DNA from 3 places in the Desulfosporomusa polytropa genome. Region 3 is predicted to be linked to each of the others. Evidence: riboswitches for the same ligand, from Rfam matches in the RefSeq annotation. Region 3 holds a riboswitch; each other region holds the start of a gene.
What was found. A riboswitch is a leader RNA that binds a small molecule or an ion and turns the genes downstream of it on or off. The one in region 3 is predicted to bind cyclic di-AMP.
Positions count from the first base shown of each region.

Region 1: it holds a riboswitch for cyclic di-AMP, as region 3 does, so the genes downstream of both, ACZ449_RS12270 (4-hydroxy-tetrahydrodipicolinate reductase) here and ACZ449_RS04795 (C40 family peptidase) in region 3, are expected to answer to the same signal.
Region 2: it holds a riboswitch for cyclic di-AMP, as region 3 does, so the genes downstream of both, ACZ449_RS07155 (peptidoglycan-binding protein) here and ACZ449_RS04795 (C40 family peptidase) in region 3, are expected to answer to the same signal.

Region 1 covers NZ_AP042400.1:2,221,473-2,229,012, reverse strand. The annotation lists gene ACZ449_RS12295 (substrate-binding domain-containing protein) at 1-170, shown strand, start outside; gene ACZ449_RS12290 (cysteine desulfurase family protein) at 236-1,369, shown strand; gene ACZ449_RS12285 (hypothetical protein) at 1,664-1,918, opposite strand; gene ACZ449_RS12280 (hypothetical protein) at 2,330-2,797, opposite strand; gene ACZ449_RS12275 (YtrH family sporulation protein) at 2,785-3,123, opposite strand; cyclic di-AMP (ydaO/yuaA leader) riboswitch at 3,583-3,714, shown strand; gene ACZ449_RS12270 (4-hydroxy-tetrahydrodipicolinate reductase) at 3,854-4,621, shown strand; gene ACZ449_RS12265 (DUF1694 domain-containing protein) at 5,098-5,691, shown strand; gene ACZ449_RS12260 (ClC family H(+)/Cl(-) exchange transporter) at 5,919-7,490, shown strand.
Region 2 covers NZ_AP042400.1:1,126,132-1,133,671, reverse strand. The annotation lists tRNA gene ACZ449_RS07170 (tRNA-Val) at 660-736, opposite strand; gene ACZ449_RS07165 (acyl-CoA dehydrogenase family protein) at 795-1,928, opposite strand; gene ACZ449_RS07160 (DMT family transporter) at 2,035-2,487, opposite strand; gene ACZ449_RS07155 (peptidoglycan-binding protein) at 2,618-3,223, opposite strand; cyclic di-AMP (ydaO/yuaA leader) riboswitch at 3,286-3,429, opposite strand; gene ACZ449_RS07150 (L,D-transpeptidase family protein) at 3,873-4,592, opposite strand; gene ACZ449_RS07145 (3D domain-containing protein) at 4,689-5,477, opposite strand; gene ACZ449_RS07140 (allantoate amidohydrolase) at 5,623-6,891, opposite strand; gene ACZ449_RS07135 (NAD(P)/FAD-dependent oxidoreductase) at 7,006-7,540, opposite strand, start outside.
Region 3 covers NZ_AP042400.1:668,798-676,337, reverse strand. The annotation lists gene ACZ449_RS04800 (ABC transporter ATP-binding protein) at 1-1,585, opposite strand, end outside; gene ACZ449_RS04795 (C40 family peptidase) at 1,733-2,383, opposite strand; cyclic di-AMP (ydaO/yuaA leader) riboswitch at 2,406-2,544, opposite strand; gene ACZ449_RS04790 (glycosyltransferase family 2 protein) at 2,642-3,601, opposite strand; gene aroH (chorismate mutase) at 3,740-4,105, opposite strand; gene ACZ449_RS04780 (hypothetical protein) at 4,207-4,509, opposite strand; gene ACZ449_RS04775 (HyaD/HybD family hydrogenase maturation endopeptidase) at 4,537-5,019, opposite strand; gene cybH (Ni/Fe-hydrogenase, b-type cytochrome subunit) at 5,031-5,753, opposite strand; gene ACZ449_RS04765 (nickel-dependent hydrogenase large subunit) at 5,773-7,540, opposite strand, start outside.

The DNA of each region.
Region 1 (7,540 bases), 1.6 Mb from region 3:
TCCCTATAAAAAAAGAACGCTATCAGCTTATTATAAAAAAAGATGACCTCAATACACATGAGGTCATGACCATGCTAAGGATTATCCGTTCCGCCACATTCAAAAAAGAATTTGGCAACATTGGCGGATATGATATAACTGACATCGGGAAAATTGTAGCTGAAACATAATCGAATAATACACAATAGCAACAGTAGGTTGGCCGGAAAGTAACGAAATGAACGGAGGTAGGAAAGTGTCAGAGATATATTTGGACAATAGCGCAACCACTAGGCCATATCCGGAGGTAACGGAAAAGGTTGTGAACATGCTTACGGAAGTATACGGAAATCCATCGTCGCTACATCGTCTAGGGGCGAAAAGCAAGTTCGAAATGGAGAAAGCCCGCCGAAATATTGCTGATGCTCTTGAGGTAGCACCTGAAGAAATTTATTTTACTTCTGGCGGCACCGAGTCTGACAATCTAGCCATAATGGGTGCTTGTTTAGCTAATTCCAATCGTGGTAAACGAATAGTAACCACGGTAGCTGAGCATGCTGCCGTAACTAAAACGATACGAGATCTGAAAAAACAAGGCTGGGAGGTGGAGTATGTTTCAGCGCCAGGGGGCCAACTGGATATGGAAGCTATGGAAAGGGCCATTGATGAGCAAACCGTACTGGTAAGTGCGATGATGGTTAACAATGAGATAGGTTGCATTTTCCCCATAAATGAAATTAAAACAATAATTAAACGAAAACGCTCTCCGGCGTTGCTGCACTGTGATGCTGTGCAGGGGTTTGGGAAATTACCATTCACCGCTTCTAGCATTGGAGCCGATCTTATCAGTATCAGTGCGCATAAGATACATGGTGTCAAGGGTGCCGGCGCGCTTTATGTGAAAAAGGGCGTAAATATGTATACTATCATGTTCGGCGGCGGGCAGGAACGGGGTCTGCGTTCAGGGACGGAGAGTTCTCCGCTTATTGCTGCTTTCGGTGAAGCAGTACGGTTAACTTTTTCTAATCTGCGCAAAGATATACCGCATATGATCGGACTTCGAGATTATTGCATCCGGGCCATAACTGATAAACTACCTAGGGCGGTTATAAATTCAAATAAACAGGGTGCTCCCCATATCGTAAATTTTTCCTTGCCGGGAATAAAAAATGAAACGGTCCTGCATTATCTTGATGGTAAGGATATTTACATTTCCAGCGGAGCAGCATGTAAGTCCAATCATACCAGAGGCCCTTCCGTGCTGGAATCGCTCGGATTAAGTCGCGCTTTGGCCGACAGTGCACTACGGATCAGCTTTTCGCCCATGAATAGTAAAAGCGATATTGATGCACTCATTGAAGCCCTTGTCGAATACTGCCACAATAAATAGTAAAACCTTCGTGTAGTTGGTTATTCAACCCGACAAATTCCTGTACTTGACTTGATAATTCGTCTTGATTTAATTGATTTGAAACAATAATGAAGAGGTGCTAAAAAATATTCCATTTTAGTACCTCTTCATTTGTGCATTGGTTGACACGATAATTACTCATCACATCCACGTTTACTATCTCCTGTTTAGGATGATAATAAATCGGAAGCAAATATTAGATTTTTTGTCTCTATCCTACACACATGCTAAACAAAAAGATTCGTAAGTCTATCAATGGGTATGTCGGCTACTTTATACAATAGCAACGTCTTCTATGCCTTCTCTAGAAGCTGCAACTTTCTGCCTATCTTTTTCATCAATATGAGGATATATTTGCTCAAAATCATTTATGATGTTATTCCATAGGCGTTCATTTGCCTGGCTATTATTTTCTTTCAAAGGTTGATTATGAATGGCGCGACTTATATTGTCCAAACCAGTTGTATAGGATGCTTCTTGCGTTATAGCAATATTATCCTGATTATTACTCGTATTAATATTTCCCATAATGTGCCTCCCATCTTAGATTATTTGCTATATATATACTGGCCATAATTCGTTGCTATATACATTCAGTTTCACCCCAAATTTTAGCATGTATATTTGGGGGATATATGTATAAAAGGATACAAGGGGACGGTTTGTTTTGTTTCCTTACTATTGAGGATTGACCGTATTGATGATAAATGTTAGAAGGAGACAGGTTTACTGGAATTTTAGATAATAGCATATACTCGAAGCGGTTAATAATCCATTAATTAACCTTCAGGGTCACAAATTGCTCAGCAATAATACGGCAAGATAAAACACCGCAAAATAGTAACTGTGATCTTTATGGATATTGCTTGATGGGGAATCATGTTGATTTGCTATTGCATGAAGAAGCGGAAGGACTATCAAACTTTTCACTGTTCAGTATCATATTTGTTTTACTAAAATCCAAAGTTGAACTACTTCGGCAATGACAAGTCTATTCACATGTGCCTGGTATTCAATGTTTTGTAAGCGCAATATTCTATTATCGATCATTGCAATGACTAAGTCCCAATCAATTGTTTTTACTTCTTTCCCTAATAAAATATTACATCTATCTTTAAGAGCTTTTTCAAGACTAAGTCGTTCTAGGTAATCACCATCGAATTCTAGGCGAATGTTTATATCTTTTACGAGGTATCTTCTATGATTAATCACTTCTTCTAATTTTTGTAATCGGACTTCCCTGTCAGCAATGGCACTTTGTAAATGGTGAACTTGTTCATGAAATTCATCGATCTTATAGCTGACAATTAAGGTTATAAAAATAATACCTATCAGTATACCTAAAATAAATCCAGTTCCTAAAAATATTCCATAAATTCGCTGCCGTGATTTTTTTATTGGGTCCATAGTTGCCCACATCTTTTTATTAGAATCACCAAGCTTTGCCCAATGTTGGCACCGCATAGTGCTGCTATAATGTAAGTTAATTGTCTAATTATTGCTTTTAACTCACCTTTAAAAATCCCTTGTTCTAGTGCTTCGAAGGATGAAAATGTGCCTCCAAGACTTACGGCTACAGCCCAGATTTTAAGGGATATAGCTACATCAATCATTGTTTTTAGTGGTGGCTTATTGCACACTAACGCAGCAAGACTAGCGCAGCTGCTCGCTCCTGCTACTATACCAAAAGAGACCAGAAAATGATGAATTATATTGTGAATAAATTGTTCCAATTTCTCAACCCCTTTTTTAGTTCTCAATAATCATAGTAAAATATAGTTCAAGATATATATGCAGCAAACTTGATGTCCTAACACCAAAAAAGCCTTGTTTCTATTGAAATCGGCGACAAATTTACACTCCTATAGAGATCTCACAACTGCATTTACAGGTCCTGATGGTTGATTACCTGTTCAGGACGGACTACATTTGTAGCTAGTTCTGACTAGGCTTATACGATATTTGCATGAATCGTCCATTTGGGAGAAAATATATTTTTTGCAATTAAATGGAATTAAATAAATTGACGATACTATAATAAATAATGTACAATATAGAAAAGTATAATTATGTTTATGGAGGAGCCTGTCACCAGAGGCTTCTCTTTGCCTTTTTAGAGATGACTTATGCGAGGAGGTTGGTTTCAAATGTGAAGGCGACATGTGATACGGCTATGGAGTTTTACTTAATCCATAAGGCAATCGCCGAGTTCCTTTTAGTGGAAGCGGGGGACCCGTTTTTGGGGTGAATCCTGTGAAACAGGTAGGGCAATTTCTTTCTGCCCGAATCCGTCAGCTAACCTCGTAGGCGTTGAAAGAGAAGGATATATTAGTCCTGCCAGTACTAAAAAAACAGTTTTTTTAGTGTCCTTCTCAAAGACTGATTTTATCAGTTAGGCTACCATCTTGCAGGAAGAAGGTAGCAAAAAACTAATGAATTGCAGTTTTTAAGGAGGAGTTAGTATTGAAAAAAATTAGAATTGGTATTTTCGGTTTTGGGAAAACGGGAAAAGTTATTGTTAATGAATTCTTGAATGACAGTCAATTTGCATTGACATGGGTGATTCGTAAAGGTTATGAGGACCGTCACAAATATGCAAGCCGATTGTTGGGATATGAGTTTGATGCAGGTAAGATTTTTTCTGTTGAGGATGTCGATAATGATTTTTTTCATGAAAGGCCAGTTGATGCCCTTGTTGATTTTTCGAATTCTTCAGGGGTTTATTTATACAGAAAGGTAGCGGAAGCAAGAATTCCAATTGTATCTGCTATTTCAAAATATGAACAGGAGGAAATCAATCTAATAAAATCCTTTGCAAAGTTTAATTCGATATTATATTCTCCAAACATTACACTAGGGATTAACGTTTTGATGGTAGCAGCTCAAATTTTGCAAAAAATAGCGCCTCATGCAGATATTGAAATTGTAGAGGAGCATTTTAAGGGAAAACGTGAAGTATCTGGAACGGCAAAGAAAATTGCGAAATTACTTGGTCTCAATGAGGAAGAACACCTAAATTCTATTCGTGTTGGTGGAATCGTTGGGCGTCATGAAATTATCTTTGGGATGCCCAATCAAACTATACGGTTGCAGCATGAAAGCATAAGTAGGGGAGCATTTGGTCAGGGGGCTATTTTTGCAGTAAAATGTCTTATTGGCCAACCCCCAGGATTGTATACTATGGAAACAATAATTGCTGAGATGTTTAGACAAAATATTCCGGTGTATTGATTTTACTTTAACGACGCTTTTGGCCTTTGGTAGCTAGATAATGCAGCAACCGAAGTTGCAATTTACGAATTGATTTATGATGGGAGCATATCAGTAAAAACAACGCTGAGGAAAGTAAAGTATTTGAACAACATCATAGAGCAAGACCATCAATTTATCTTAATCGCTGAGTCAAGACTCCCGCCTCTACAGGCGGCGTCAGTTCAGGTGGAGTAGACTCTCCACCTGAACCCCCAATGTTTCAGCTTTGCTGAAATGAGTTCACAACGAAAGGTTAAGCCAGTGCTGGAATTTAATAGTCTTGGGACTGTGGAGAAAACAATTTGCGGAATTGAGACTATGCATATGATTAGAAAAGGGCAGGTGGTGGGTCAAGTGTTTTTTTTGAAGGAATTGGTTTTTTATAAATAATTATTTATTGTAAAAACTATGAAGTGTAATACTGATAAACAGATTATAAAATGTGGGGGATTCCTATGGATGAAGGCATTCGATCGGAAGCTATAAGTGCGTGGGGACAAAAGGATAGGCTTGAAAAGGCTTTAATGGTTGGAATGCATGGAATAACAGAATTTAAGCATGATGAGAAAGTGTATTATTTAGGTGAGTTTAAGGAAAATGTGATTAGACTGCTCTCCAAAAAGCAAGTGTCTGAGGCAGTTATTTATCCGGAAATAATTCAAGCTTTAAAAGATAAAAGAGCTACCACGATGATGATGGATGGAAGCATTAGACTCTGCTTTATTGAGAAATATAAAAAACTAGCTAGAAAAATGAATAAACTTTGTATAGTACGTAGTGATCCAGAGTTTAAGGGGTCAACAGGATTAATGGTGATCAGTGACGACGTAGTAGACATGCCTGTTATAACTGTTGAAGAGCGGAGCGTTCGGTTAAAACGACTCGGGATGTCTTCTGCCTTAATTAATTCAGTTGGTAAAAAAGTGTGTAAAAAATGCTTGAAACAAATTTTGAAGTTCGCTCCTCAGGAGGCTTCAAATTATAATGAACTTACTTTTTTAGATCGTATTAGTGGAGACCGTTGCCCAGTTCATCAAGTAACGAAATAAAGCAATGCATTCGTCTAGGCTGGATGCATTGCTGTGTTGACAGTCAGATTGTGTATTGGTCTAAATTAACGGAGTTAATGACAAGTCCTCCAAAAAGAGAATTTTTAGTTGACAATATTCAAACCCAATGACAAAATAAAGTGTATTGCATGTGGCATGGATTTCATATTGATATATAATGTTATTATCAAGGCCATACTGCAAAGTTTATCCAGAGGAAGTTTTTTATGCATACACGTAACACAAGTAAATTTTATTACGCTTTAACTCATTGGCATGATTTTCGTCTCAAACTATTTGGTGAAGGCATTTTAATTGGTGCTATTACCGGAGTGATTATTGTATTATTTCGCTATTTACTTGAGCAAGCGGAACTATTGCGCAGTATTATCTATGACCATCTGAATGCTGGTTCTTGGCTGCTTACAGTATTGTGGTTTGTTGGTTTACTAGGTATTGCTTATATACTAAACTGGATTGTTAAGACAGAACCTATGTCTGCAGGTAGTGGTATTCCACAGATAAAAGGCATTATATTGGGTTTGATGAAGATGAACTGGCTACGAGTAGTAATCAGTAAATTTACTGGCGGTATTCTGGCGATAGGCGCTGGATTGTCTTTAGGTCGCGAAGGTCCGTCAATTCAGCTTGGTGCAGCTTTAGGACAAGGTATGAGTCGACTGTTCGGCAGGACAAGGATGGAAGAACGTTATCTGCTGACAAGCGGAGCCAGCGCCGGATTGGCAGCAGCTTTTAATGCTCCTTTGGCAGGCGTAATATTTTCTTTGGAAGAACTGCATAAAAATTTCTCTCCAACGGTGTTAATGTCTACGGTAGCTGCATCCTTGACTGCAACTGTAGTATCGCAGAGTTTTTTTGGAGATAACCCTGTATTTGACTTTTCGGGACTACCTATTTTTCCTGTTCGTTATTACGGTTTGTTAATTATGCTTGGCATTATAACAGGGCTATTGGGGATTGTATTCAACCGAGTATTAGTAAAGAGCCTAGACTTTTATGGAAAACAAAAGTTATTATCCGGCATGAACAAAGCGGCATTTCCATTGGTTATTGCTGGAATATTCGGATTCGTCTTGCCGGATATTCTTGGCGGCGGTAATAATTTAGTCGCTGACATAGCCTCCGGCAAATTTAACCTGACAGTATTGAGTGTACTCCTAGTAGCCAAATTTCTATTTACAATGATTAGTTATGGTTCAGGTGTCCCAGGCGGTATTTTTTTGCCGATGTTAGTTATTGGTGCATTAACAGGAGGCGTATTTAGCGAGGCTATTATTCAGCTTGGGGTAATGGATTCCTATTATGGCACAAATATTATCGTGTTAGCTATGGCTGCATATTTTGCGGCTATTGTGAAAGCACCAATTACAGGCAGCATTTTAATAATGGAAATGACTGGTTCTTTTGATCATATGCTTTCATTAATTGTCATATCCATGACTGCCTATCTTGTTGTCGATATTGCCAAATCCAAACCCATTTACGAAGAGCTTCTGGAACGTTCTCTTACTTACTGTGGCAAATCGCCAGCACATATTGTTTCCCAGAAACGTATGCTTATAGAAGTCGTTGTTTGTATCGGGTCGAAACTTGATGGTAAACAAGTAAAAAATATTAACTGGCCGTTGCATTGCCTGGTGGTAAGTATAAAACGCGGCGAGATAGAACTGGTACCTAAGGGAGATACCAGGATAATCACCGGTGATTATCTGTATGTAATGGTAAACGCGGATCAAATACCGAAAATTCACGAACTTACGGGCGAATGCATACCATAAGGGACATGTTTGTATCGGTCCTGATGATGTGAAAATAGGTCTTGAATTTA
Region 2 (7,540 bases), 460 kb from region 3:
TTGCCCGGTCGCACTATAAATTCTGGTAGATTAAGAAAATCGCTAGCGCGGCCTTTTAATCTTCAGCAAAAAAATAGTAATGCTCTAGTCCACGATACCGTTATTCTTTTCGTACTTTGAATACTTTGCGGTAACAATCCTTAAAATGGGATGGGCTTGGCTTTTGGCTAGTTCTTTGAATTTGCACACATCAGATATTTGGTCAATCGAATACAAGGTGAGGGCCTTTTACTTTTGGCATTGCCTCAAAAGTAACAAAAGGTCTAGGCCCCAAGCCTCCAAAAGCTGAAAAGCCAGGCGGTATTCCTAAAATCCGTAAACTCGCTACGCTCAGACAGTACGGATTTTTTTACGGAATACCGCCCGGCTTTTCTCCTGCGGAACGCTTTTTCCGGCAAAGGCCGAGGGGTTACGGGAGTTACGATGGTTACTGGACGCAAACAGTACAGCCACCTGTTCCGGTTTTCGTATTTGACACCCCTTGTTTTATAAGACCTCCACGACTCTCAAAAACTTATACTTTCTTATCTTATGAGAAAAAGCAGACTAAATAGCCTGCTTTCTTTTTATCCTTTTGTTATTCTTTGGTACAATTTCCTGAACAAACGGAAACTTTACATAACAAAAGGCTCCCGAAATCTCGGAAGCCTTGAATTTACTGGTGGGACTAGCAGAACTCGAATCTGCGACCCCTACGATGTCAACGTAGTACTCTAACCAACTGAGCTATAGTCCCTAAATACATATGTATTATATTACGGTTAACTATGAAAGTCAAGCATCAAAATTATGAATTAGTACAGAATATTATTGGCAATTACCAATCGCTGTATTTGGTTGGTACCTTCATAAATCTGCATAATTTTAGCATCACGCATGTACTTTTCTGCCGGGTATTCTTTTGAATAGCCATAACCACCCAGTACTTGGACAGCATCAGTCGTAACTTTCATGGCAGTATCAGCGGCAAAGCACTTGGCAATGGCTGATTCTTTAGAATAGGGAACCCCCTGGTCTTTCATCCAGCAGGCTTTGTACACCAGCAGCCGGGCAGCTTCAACCTGCATAGCCATATCGGCCAGCATAGCTTGTACAAGTTGGAATGAGGCAATCGGCTTATCGAACTGTACACGCTCTTTTGAATATTTGACAGCCAGTTCAAACGCAGCTTGAGCCAAACCTACAGATACAGCACCAACAAACGGCCGAGCAGCATCTAGTGTTTTCATCGCAATTTTAAAGCCTTCACCCTCGCGGCCAATTCTATTGGTAGCAGGAATACGTACATTTTCCAAAATCAATTCGCAAGTATTCGAAGCCCTGATTCCCATCTTTTCTTCTTCTTTACCAACTGAGAATCCTGGTGTGCCACGATCAATAATAAAGGCTGTCAAGCCACGAATACCAGCTGTTTTGCGCGTATTTGCAAAAATAATATATATTTCAGCAATACCACCATTGGTAATAAAACATTTTGTACCATTAAGGATATAATCGGTACCATCTTTAACAGCGGTTGTTGCAACTGCCCCAGCATCTGAGCCAGCACCTGGTTCGGTTAGTGCAAATGCAGCCAACTTGCCATTATTTATGACATCAAACATTTTACGTTTTTGTTCTTCATTCCCTAAGAGTACTACTGGATAAGATGCTAAGGCATTTGCAGCTGTTGTTGTAGCTACACCAGCGCACCCTTTACCCAATTCCTCATAGATTAGAGCAATTGAGAGTGCGTCAAGACCTGGCCCATCATATTCTTCAGGTACAGTTAAATTAAGCAAACCTGCCTCATCAAGCTTCTTCCATAAATCAGAAGGAACTACACCTTCTTTATCCATTTCCAAAGCATGTGGCGTAATTTCTTTAGCAACAAAATCTTTCACCATCTTATGCATATCAAGTTGATCGGGAGTAAAGTTAAAATCCATGCCTTGCCTCCTTATGGTAGTCACATTACCAAAAAATCCTAATGATAAGTATACCGCATAATTTTTTCTTTGTTAACACCTTTATAAGAAATAAATAAAAAAAACACTATTTTAACAATAATCTAGCGCCAACTGCAAGTAATACCAATCCTAATACCTGTTTGGGGCTATATGCCATCCGTTCAAGACCAAATCCCCCTAAGTAGTCAATGATAATTGCAGTCAGTACTTGTCCAACAATAATAGCCGTAGTGGCATTGGCAACACCGACACTGGGAATGCTGGCAGCTACTAGATAGATTATAGCTACACCAAGTATCCCCCCCAACCAGGAATACCACGGAGCCTCTTGCCATGCAGACAGATTACCCTTGCCTAGATTACCTATGAATAGTAGTAGCATGACTAAGATAGTTCCTGTAAGGTGAACGACAAAAGTAGCTTCTAACAGGCCTATGACCTTACTCAAACCAGTATTAATCGAACCTTGTACTGCCATTAACACCCCAGAAACAAAAGCCAGCACCAATGGCAGCATTTCACTTGATATAAAATTCAAGCCTAACCAACCCCCGTAAAATACTAAAATTCTATCTGTAGTATAATACTTGGGGCTTTTTAATATTCGGGGGATATTAGTAACAGCTACCTATGGCAAATAAAAAAAGCAGGCCGAAACCTGCCAAATCTCAGTCAACTACATACACGGTTACTCTTTGTACACCAAAATTCAAGGCCTCACGGCGACTATCAAAAGCTAAATCAATACAACTGCCTTTAATTGCGCCACCGATATCATCAGCTACTGCATAGCCATATCCTTGAATATATAACCGGGTTCCTAAAGGAATAACCGTCGGATCGACAGCAACTAAACCCTTACGTAAAAGGTTTCCGCCATATGTATAACTACCATTACCTGGATCATGCGCAGAGTAAGCCGATGCTCTCATAACCAAGGAGCGGCTATACCTGCTTGGCTCACCAGCCAAACGTCCAAGATAGGCAAAGGTTTCTTTATCAACAATACCATTTACTGTAAGATAGGCACTGCGTTGAAATTCTTGTACAGCTTTGGCAGTAATTGGACCAAATACACCGTCAATGTCTCCAGCATAAAATCCACCATCTGCCAAATGTTTTTGCACAATCCGCACTTGCTCGCCGCGCGCCCCGAGCATTATAGCAGGATACTCTTGTGATGATCCTGCACCTGCTGCTAAGCCTCCCATTGGAACGCTGACTGCTAACAAGAGATAAACTATACAAACCACTTTAAATAATGCTTTTCCCAATCAATCACCTCTCTTTATATTGCGCCTCCGAGGTTAGCTGTTTCGCAACGCAAAACACAAAAACCTTCATGGCTTTTAGCCTCCGGGGTTAGCTGTCGGATTCGGGCATAAGAAAAGAGGTCGAGAACGCCCTACCGCTTAACACGGATTCACCCCTATATGTTTATTGGGTCCCCCGTACCTAATGGATTCGGCTAATTTTAATATTACACTATTTTTACGTTGTGGTCAATTTTATGATTATTTAAACTTGACGTTGGACTCCAAGGACTGCAATCGTCATTAAAACACCATACTAGTAAAAAAACACCGCCCACCCGCAGGCAGACGGCTTAACTGAAAGGGTGGTAATAGTGGCAAACTATCATCACCTCTTTTAGACTACATCATGTTTTTTAGAATTTCTTTAGACAACTCCCCCGTCCACGGGCTGATAGATGGTCTTAAACCTACAGTTAACATCTCACAGTAAATCAGCCAGCCACTATCAGCAATAAAACAACGCCAAGCAGTATAGCCGCCTGGCGCTTGGTTAAACTAAGCATAATTTCCTCTCCCCTTCATTAAGCGTCGCTTTCCTAGCGGCGCTATTTTATTGCCATTTCAATCAGACCAACTTGTTCATTAACGCTATTATGATAATCAATTTCTATAGCCCTAAAGCAGCGCAAAGCTCTTTAGTAGCTGCACCAGTTGTAGTTATTCCTTTATCTGTCTGATAAGCCTTAACAGCTTCCTCAGTCATAACACCAAACAAGCCATCTGCTCTACCCGCAAAGTAGCCTAGTTCTTTAAGTTTCATTTGTAAAGCAACAACATCAGGCCCTGAAGTTTTATATTTAAGCGTTCTTTTAACTTTAACCCTTTGGCCTTCGATACGCACAGGAGTCCCAATTGGGATCCATTCAAACAATTCTTCAACATCTTTATTACGCAGCCTGATACAACCATGACTGGCAAATTGACCTATCGACCATGGTTTATTTGTCCCATGTATACCGTAAGTTCCCCAAGGAACATTTAGCCCCATCCAGCGTGTTCCAAATCCGGTTCCCCAATCATAGTCTTTCCATACCACATTCCACTCGCCAATCGGTGTCGGAGTTTTACTTTTGCCTACTGCAATCCGGTATTTTTTATATACCTGTTCATCATTGTAAACTTCAAGTACTTTAGATTGAGTATTTATTACCACACTCACTTTGCCTGTAGGTGTCTGGTTGGGCTGATTGGTATCTAGCGACGCTAATTCTTGTTCATCCATATATTCAAAGCCAGCTATACTAAAGACAATACTTACAATTGCCAAAACCGCTATACCACAAATTATCTGCTTGTGCTTAAATCTAAATAACAAAGCAGCTTTCATTCCAATCCCTCCTTGTAGACAGCACTCTTCTTTCCAAATATATGCCTCCATAAAAAGGGATATGAACTGCAAAAAAGAAAAACCGGCCGAAGCCGGTTATTTGAGAACATATACTTTCACATTTTGAATCCCATAATCCAGCGCTTCTTGTCTGGAATTAAACGCTAAATCAATACGATTGCCTTTAATAGCACTGCCTTGATCGTCAGCTATAGCTTGGCCATAACCTTCAACCCAAAGTTTGGTTCCCATAGGGATAACAGCAGGATCTACGGCTACTATCCCCTTTTTAACCTTGCCGCCTACATAAGTCAGGTCATTCCATTTACCATTATCAATTGGACCCGGACCGTAAGCTGTCGCAGTCATGTTAATCAGCTTACTATAGTTTTGCGGCGCACCGGCAAGAGAGTTGTTATTCTGGACGGCTGCAGGTGTCAGGGTACTACTACTGTTGAGCAAGGTCGAAAGCAGATCAAATTCATCTTGATAGCCTGCCAGTCGACCAGTTACCACTTCTTTAACTTTCTCATCTACTTTGCTGCGCACGGCAGTTTCTACTGCTTTAACAATAGTTACTTTAGCAGCTGCTTGATCTTGTGCTGACAGCTGCTGTGATAACGCAGTAAGATTATTCACCATATCAGCTTTTCCGGTACGCTCAATCGCTGTCTTAGCAAGAGCTCCCCATAAAACCTGCTTATCCTTTGGATTTAGAGTCTCCCGCATTTTTAATAACTCTTCCAGCTGAGCAGCAGTTGCGTTTTCCGTAACAACTTCAGCCAGTTTAGTCTCCCAACCCGCAGCCTCAGCCTGAGGCAATGCTGAGGAAAACAGCGGCATTGCGAAAACCATCAACATGATAATGACTAGCTTTTTTTTCAATAGGAATACTCCTTTCATTTGATGGTTGGGATTCGAAGATATTCTATCATATACTTTACATAATTCCTAGCGGTAAAATTAGCAAAAGCCCAATTGCTCTAGCAATTAGGCTTTTGCTACTATGATTTTATATAATTATTTTCAACTACTTGGCCAATTCATATAGGGTTTCTGTTAATACAGCAATACCAGCCGCTATATCCTCAGGTGCTACATCTTCGTAAGCATTATGACTGATACCATTCTTGCAGGGAATCAATAGTAAGGCTGCAGGCGCTATATGCGCTATATTCATGGCGTCATGTCCAACGCGGCTATCAAGACGTACACTGGTCTGATTTAACTTACAACAAACCTCTTCCATAATTTGATTTATAGTATCGTCAAGTATTATCGGCTTTTCAGATGACAACACGTCAATAGCAATCGGCGTGTTATAATCATCGGCGATAGAACTGACAGCATCTTTAATTTCCTGCAAAATTTCAATTATACTTTCATGCTCTGTCCCCCGAATATCTACCCACATTTCAACCTGACCCGGAATTACATTAATAGTTCCTGGATAGGTTTTCAAAATTGTTACGGTAGCCACCGCACCTTGGTACTCATACTCAGCGGCAATGTTTCTAACAGCCAATATAATCATGGCCGCACTTACAAGTGCATCCTGACGCTCCTCTATAGGGGCAGCACCAGAATGACCTGCTGTTCCTACTACCATTATCTTCAATCTAGTAGGTGCTGCGACTTTATTAACAATACCAATACTACTTCTTTCTTGTTCTAAACCCTGTCCTTGTTCAATATGCAGTTCAACAAAGCCTTTTATACTGTTTTGGCAGCGAGGCACAGTGGACATCTGGTTAGTCGGAAACCCACTAGCCGCCAGCTCCTCTGCTAACGCAATGCCGTCTTGGTCCTTAATCCTTTTCAGGGTGGCAGCAGTAACCAAACCAGCCATAGCTTTACTTCCTATAGTCGGCATGTTGAAACGGCTAGATTCTTCAGCAGCAAAAACAATTACTTCCAGTGGATGTTTAATACCACTACGCTCCTTTAAACGGTTAATAGCTGCTAAACCACAGACGATGCCAAGAACACCGTCATATTTACCACCTGAAGGCACTGTATCTAAGTGAGAACCTGTTGCTACAGCCGGAACAGCAGGTTCAATACCTGCTGGTTGAAAGCGGCCAATGATATTACCAATGGCATCAATCTGTACGGTAAGTCCGTTATATTGCATAAGTTTAATGATATAATTCCGTGCTTGATGATCGGCAGAAGTAAATGCAAGGCGGGTAATGCCAGATTTATCTTGACCAAAGTGAGCTACTTGCTCTATTTGTTCAAGAACCCCTTCTATATCATGCAAATTGTCAGTTTGAATAGCAATCGCCCCCTTAAGCAACTCTTTACAAACAGTATACCTCTATTTTGTAAAAAATTCTATAAACCTTACCAATAAAAAGATAAAGCGCTTGACGAGCAAGCGCTTTATCTGATAACCAAGTCAAATTATCTTTTAACCTAAAATACCTTGTTTTACCGTTTCCAGACCCAGTCGATCTATCAACATACCAAGTCGTTCATGTTTACGGGCATTTTCTTTGTAGTACGCAATTATTTTATCAATAATCGGCTGTACTTCTTCTTGCGGTACTGCTTCAATTAATAGATCGCCAATTCTGGGTTTAGCGCCAGCACAGCCGCCAATTACAATTTTCCAGCCTTTAGTCGTACCAACAAGACCAATATCTTTAACCCAACTTTCTGCACAGGAGTTTGTACAGCCGCTAACGCCAAATTTCATTTTACCAGGCAATTCCATACCATGAAAAGCCTTGTCTAAGGTAAGCCCCAAGGTGAGACCATCTTGCTGTGCTCGCTTGCAGAAGTGAGTTGCCGGACAAATTTTCACACTCCGGACGCAAAGGCCAACCGCAGCACCCTTATCCATTCCTAATTCGTCCCAAACAGCATCAATTTTATCTTCAGGAATACCAACAATTGCAATCCGCTGCGCCGAAGTTAGTTTAAGCGCTTTGGCACCATACTTT
Region 3 (7,540 bases):
ACATACGATGGGTAATAATAAAGGCTGTTCGTCCCCTGCAGGTTTGCCGAATAGCTGACATAACCTGTTTTTCGGTATGAGCATCAAGGGCCGCGGTCGGTTCATCAAAAAGTAATATGGCAGGTTCAGTAATTATCGCTCTGGCAATAGCAATCCGCTGGCGCTGACCACCAGACAAATTTCCGCCCAATTCTCCCACTATCGTATTATAGCCTTGTGGCAACTCCCTAATAAAGTCGTAAGCATTAGCTAACCGAGCTGCTTGTTCAATCTCACTTACGGTTGCAGTGGGCCTGCCATAGCGAATGTTTTCCACAATAGTGGTGTTAAATAACACCGGCTCCTGCTGAATGAAACCAATCTGTCGCCGCAAATCACCAATTTTAAGTTTTTTAATATCTATTCCATCTATATAAACAGTTCCTTTATTAGGATCGTAAAAGCGTAAGAGTAGATTGGCAAATGACGATTTACCCGCCCCACTGGGTCCAACAATAGCAACCACTTCACCTGGCCGCGCAATAATGTTGATATTTTCCAATATCAGGTTGCCGGTTTGGTACGCAAATGACACATCTTTAAACTCAACTAATCCCTCAGCCTTAGGCATCTGTAAATAGCCATCAACCACAGACGGAGTTTGTTCATTAAGTAAGCTGTTAATACGTCCCCAGGCTACCACACCAAGTTTCAGATAAGTTAGTGCTTGGCTGATTTTGCGTACAGGCATCGGAATATTGATAATATAAACAAGAAAAGCAAACATTCCACCGATACTCAGATCGCCCTGAATAACCTCCCGACCGCCGTACCAAACGATAATAGTTAAACCGATAGCGGCAAGAAATTCTACTAATGCTACCAAAATTGCGCTTAATCGCTGAGTTTTTAGTAAATCACTAGCTGCTTGCTGAATCTTGTCACTGAATTTTTTGTATTCATAATCTTCCCGAACATAACTTTGCACGATGATCACCGATAGCAATGATTGTTGAATAATGGCTGTAACTTTAGCAAGCGTATGGTCAACAATTACCCCTAAACGGCCAATTTTATTATTAAAAAAGCTAATGGCAATAATGATAAATGGTAAAGTAGCAAAAGTCACCATAGCCAGTTCCCAATCAAAATAAATCATAATTGCTACGATAGCCAACAGATTAAGTGACTCAACAATAGCATCAGGAATGCCTACTGTAACTGCCTGTTGAATAAATGAAAGATCATTGGTAAATAACGAAATAAGCTCTCCGGAAGAATTCTTCATGAAATAGGCATAATCTAACGATTGCAGCTTACTAAACATGTCCTGACGGAGTTTAGCCAACATCTTATTAGCAGCTTTAGCCATACTATATCCATAAAAATAGGAAAACAAACCACGAATGAGGTATAGCATCATGATACCCGCGGTAATCAAATGCAAAAACGTAATATTTCCCCCGGTCAGCGCATCGTCAATAAGCATCTTAACTACCAGCGGCGCCGCCAAGCCCGCTAAACTTGCAACAATAAAACACATTACAGCTGTTAAAGCTAATAACCAATATGGTTCTATAAACTTTCGCCAATAAAAACTAAACATAATCTATCTCCACTTAATACTGCTTAACTTGTCCACTTATATTGTCGCAGTTACTAGCATTAAATACAAGTACTTATGTAAAAATCCGCCCATTAATACTTGTATTTAAACTAAAAAAGGAAGGCCAACAATGCCTTCCTTTCTAGTTTACATCACCCGTCGAGCACCAATATAGCATGAACCCCAGTAGCCACTATCTAGACTATCAATTCTTACACCACTGCTAGACGTCGCACTGATAAATCTACCATCACCAATATAGATGCCACTGTGAGATGCTCCTGAAGTATAGGTGCTAAAAAACACCAAGTCTCCAGGTTGAAGACGACTATACGATACATGCCGTCCAACTTCAAATTGTTCATCAGCCATTCGAGGCAAATAAATACCGCTCTGAGCAAAAACATAGCGGGTAAAACCAGAACAGTCAAAACCGTCAGGGGTCGTCCCCCCAAACACATACGGTACCCCTCTGTAACTCAAGGAAGTCTGTATGATACGCCTTACCGAAGCGGTAGAGGAATCACGACTGGCTGGAATATCCCGTCCCATCAGAGCACGGTAGGTTTGCGCTCCAATCACACCGTCTGTTTCAAGACCACGTTCTTTTTGGAATGATTTAACAGCATTAACCGTTAGAGTTCCAAAATCGCCATCTGCTGTACCAGCATTAAAACCCAGATTATTCAGCTGAGCTTGAATAGCGGCTACATCATCTCCCTGGTCGCCAGCCTCATATGTTCCCGCCGCATAGGCAAAAGCAGTTGTACCTAAAAAGAGGCATAAAGCGACAATAATCCTGGAAAAATTGTGCAAATTGGTTTCTCCTCTCACTGGCCTCCGAGGTTAGCTGACGGGTTAGGGTTGCAGGCACCCTACTTGAAAAGCTGGCGCTTATCAAGTTTCACCCCCTTAACTTGGTTCCCCCGTACCTGAGCTGGATTCGGCTTTCTATAATGCTCTTATTTATTATTATTCGACTTAAACTTAAAAATTCCTTCCCAAAACCGTATTTTTTTTACATTTATTAGGTCAACTATTTTTTTCACCAACAGTTCACTCTTTATTTTTTGCCGTTTGTTGGCCAATCTCAGCCCGCAGCCAGTAGAGTGGACGCTGTTTTACTTCTTCAAATATCCGTCCAACATACTCACCAATAATACCAATTCCCGCCAATTGCACCCCCCCAAGTAGTAGAATACTAGCGGTAATTGTTGCCCAACCAGGTACAGCCTCAGCAGTAAAGAGTTTTATGTAGAGAACATGCATAGTTAGGGCAATGCTGCCAAATCCCAGTATAATGCCCATATAAAATGCAAAACGAAGTGGTGTTTTCGAATAAGCAGTAATCCCGTCAAGGGCAAAATGCAGCATTTTTTTTAATGAAAATTTAGATTGTCCGGCAAACCGTTTAGGAGCAATAAATTCAATATTGGTTTGACGGTAACCGATCGCACTAATCATGCCGCGAATAAATCTGGCTCGTTCCCGAAAGCGCCGAAAACTGTCTACCACCTGCTTATCCAACAATCTAAAATCAGAGCCACCCTCTGTAACCTGGACATTAGATAGGGCATTCATTAGCTTATAAAACATACCTGAGGTAATGTTCTTAAACCAGGATACACCTTCGGTATTTATCCTAACGGTTTGGACAACCTGAAAACCTTCCTCCCATTTACCAATTAGTAAAGGTATCATTTCCGGCGGATGTTGCATATCACCATCCATGGTAATAACCGCCTCTCCCTGGGCATGATCCAGTCCACAGGTTAAAGCCACCTGATGGCCAAAATTGCGAGCCATAATAAGCGCCCGCACCCGCTTATCAGCAGTAGCTAAACGCTCCAAAATAAGTGGAGTAGCATCGCTTGAGCCATCATCAACAAAGATAAGTTCAAAACGATATGACATTTGCTCCATATGTTTAACAACTTCGTTGTAAAAGTTATCAACATTATCCTGCTCATTATATACTGGCACAACAATAGATATCGAATTATTCATTACGCTCATTAATATGCAAACCTCCTTGTCACCACTATATTATTACATTGCTAGCATGTGATTGCAATTATACTCTATAAAATAAAACATAAAACCTGCCTTGCAAATTGCAAAACAGGTTTTATCCATAAGACGGTAATCTTATCATTATCGTTGAATATCTTGACGCAAATTAGCAGCACCATGTAGATAAACATGCTTAATGTCATGTTGCCCAAGATCAGTATTCCACAAAACCAGTACGCGGATACAAAGCGCCGGCGCATCAGGGCATTCGATTTCTTGCGTCCCAAATAGCGGTACTTGCGTCCAACCAGCCTTTCTTGCCCCGGCTGCCGGAAAGGCTGCATCTAGATCAGGGGTTGAGCTAAAGATTACTGCACCAATATCCTCGGTATTCAGCACATTTTCCTGTGAGATTGCCACAAGAAGTTCAGCGACATGTTCAAAGATTTCTTCACGATTATTAGTTGTAACAGTTGTTGCACCACGAATACCGCGTAATATAATCAACCACTCCCCATGAAAGAATTACGTTATACCATTATATATTATACGCATAAAGTATTCTTTTTCCTGCTAGTATGTATATTGTTTTTGTAATAAATCCTGTATTACGGTTTATTACACCGGCAAGAGTCACAATCATGGCATCGCCACCAGCCACATTCGGGGCAAACTGCATCTGATTGATTAAGTTCTATGTATTGCCCTTGCTCATATTCTTGCCAGCAAAAAATAGATCCTGCTACTTTTCTCAACTTCACGGCCCGGGTATCTACCCAAAGTTTTTGGTCAAAGACTGTAATTAATAACTCATGACAATTCTTTTCCTGGTTATACCGGTAATCCTCGGCAGGAAATACCTCTGGTTCTTCTCTCAGGGTAAGAATAACATACAGAACACGGTAGTTCAAATCCCCACCTCCCGCATTTGTAGATTACTATGTATGCTGAAGGTAGTTTATACCCCAAGAATCTAAAACAGCAAGCGTCCGTAATACAGCCTGCTCAATAGTCGGTTGCACAATCTGACTCAGTTCAAGACCAATATCAATAACAGCGGGCTGAACGCCCAAAACGACTATTTCTTTTACTGGCTCTGCTAAAAGCTCGAGCGCTGTTAGCACATCCTGAACCCCTAATTCGTGCATAGATACCTTTTGTTTAAAATAAACCTTAACTTCCTCATTGGCAAATTGATAAAACTCGCCAGGCTGTCCGCCGCCGTTTACCGCATCGATAATCAACAGACAATCGACACCAGCAATAAAGCGTAGTAGTTCCATTCCGAGAGTGCCGCCATCAAGAATTTGCACATGTTCCGGGAATGTATAGCGCCGGGTGATTTCTTCAATCACCCGGACACCAAACCCCTCATCTTGCATTAAGATATTGCCAACACCAAGAACAACAATTTTTTTCATAGATAGAGCTCCTACTTTGCCTTGCATTTCTTAGTATCTATTATATCCCCTACATCATCCGGCTCTTCTTCCATATATTTAATGCCCGAAAACATAGCAGATATCTCGCTGCCTTTTTCTGTAAAATCAGCCCTGATGGCCATATATACATGCACAATGACAAACAGGATGATAAACCAGGCAACAAAATGATGAATCATGTGTACCACATATTCATTGACCAGCCAGTTATTGAAAGGACCAAAGATTTTTGCCAAAAAGCGGTTAGGCTCAACCATATAATACATGGCGAAACCGGTTATGATCTCAATTAAAAACATGAAATACACCGCTAAATAGCCTGACCTAGCCAGCGAATTTCTTAAATAGGGCCGATGTTTGCCGCGCATAAACATATAATGCATTTGGGTATCCATAATTCCTGTCCAATACAGCTTTGTCCAGGGTTTAGGCAACAACCTATCGCCTGGATTAATAATAAAGCCGTAAATGCGCGGGATAAAGGAGATAACAAGGATATACGCAGCGAGAAAGTGGATATATCGTATCATCTCCATTGACATAATATTAGTAACGGCAAAAGTAGGTTCCATCCCCTGTGTCCCCAGGAAAAAAGGGTTACCGATGTACAGCCCGGTAACAAATAGGATAAATACGCATATTACCATGACCCAGTGGAAAATCCGTGTCCATGGGCTAAACAGGTAATAGGGTTTCATGGCTCCTTGACGCATGACCGGTATCCTCCTTTTCCTATAAATACGGGTCTGTGCGAACTACCGTAATTTCCTTGCCCTCTTTGTCAAATAGATGGGTCGCGCAGGCTAAGCATGGATCAAAAGAATGAAGCACCCGCAGTATTTCAAGCGGTTTTTCGGCAATTTTTACTTTGGTTTCCATCATGCTGGCTTCATAAGCACCATGACCAGATTTGTCATCCCGTGGGCAAGCGTTCCAGGTTGAAGGAACAATAGCCTGATAGTTGTCGATTTTTCCATCCTTAATGGTTACCCAATGGCTAAGACCACCGCGCGGTGCTTCGTGTAGACCCACACCTTTAGCTTCCTTCGGCCAAGTTGCCGGATCCCATTTAGCCGTATTGGCCACTGTAGTATCACCGGCTTTGATGTTATTTATCAGCTTATCAAAGAAGTATTTGTTTATGTAGGCACTCAGTTGAGCATCCAGCCCGCGGATTGCTGTCCGCCCCACCGTGGTAGGCATCCAGGTCTCCGGTGGTAAGTTAAGAAGTTTAGACACAGCATCAATTTGATCAACAATAAGCTTTTCGGCCCAAGTTGGCTGCTGAATAAGGCCCTGTTTAACCTTAGTATATACAACAATATACTTAGCCAGCGGACCAACTTCAGCCATTTTACCATTCCATTTAGGAGTCTTAATCCAGGAATATTTACCAGTTTCGTCAAGATATTTCCAATTGGTTTTGGTCCCTTCTTTAGGACCGGTATATTGCGGGTTAGTAACACCACTCCAAGGATGAAGATCTTTTCCAGCTTCAGGATAATTGTACCAAGAATGTTCAACACCTTCAGCCAAAACGTTCGGATCAGTTAAGTCTTTGCCTTCAAGCGGATAGAAGGTAGCTTTTGCCACACCTTGGCCAAAGTTTTCAACAACACCACTTGAGTTGACTAATAAATTTTTAAAATAATCGCCGTTAGCAACACCGTTATATTTTTCTTCCGGAAAATCTCCAAATGATAATACCCTTTGTCCGGCCAATCCACCACCGTCCACATAGCCTGCCTTAACAAATAAATCGCCAATTGCCAGTAGATCAGGAATATAAAAATTATTTACCAGGTCTATACCCAGATTAACTGAGGTGCCCACAAGTGCTAACCGTTCAGTATTGACCGGCGCATTCATGTCATTCATGGAGATAGAGCAGGGCATTCCCCCGACAATATAGTGGGGGTGAGGATTTTTACCGCCAAAAACAAGATGTGAGTATACTAGCTCTCGCTGACGGTCAAGCATGTTTAAATAATGAGACACAGCCATAAGATGAGCTTCTGGCGGCAATACATTGTAATCAGGATGATCCCAATAGTGACCTGCAAAAATGCCAAGTTGTCCACTCTCGACAATAGCCTTTATCTTATTTTGAATCTCTCTAAAATACGCGGTAGTTGCTTTGGGGAAATCTTTAGCATAAGCACTGGTATCAAAACTAACAGGTCCCTCAAACTTGAGGCTATATTTTTCCAATACAGTGTTTTGGAGAGCTGCTGTAGCTGCAGGATCAGCTTTGAGTGCAGCTACTGGACTTACCCAGTCTAACGCATGCAGGTGGTAAAAATGCACAATATGGTCATGAATCATTTGGGATGCAGCAATTATATTGCGCATATAGTTGGCGTTTTTAGGGATTTCAATTCCTAGCGCATCTTCAACAGCTCGTAAACAGCCTAAAGCATGTACAGTTGTACAAACGCCGCAAATCCGCTGAGCAAACATCCAAGCATCCCGTGGGTCGCGGCCTTTCAAAACCAATTCA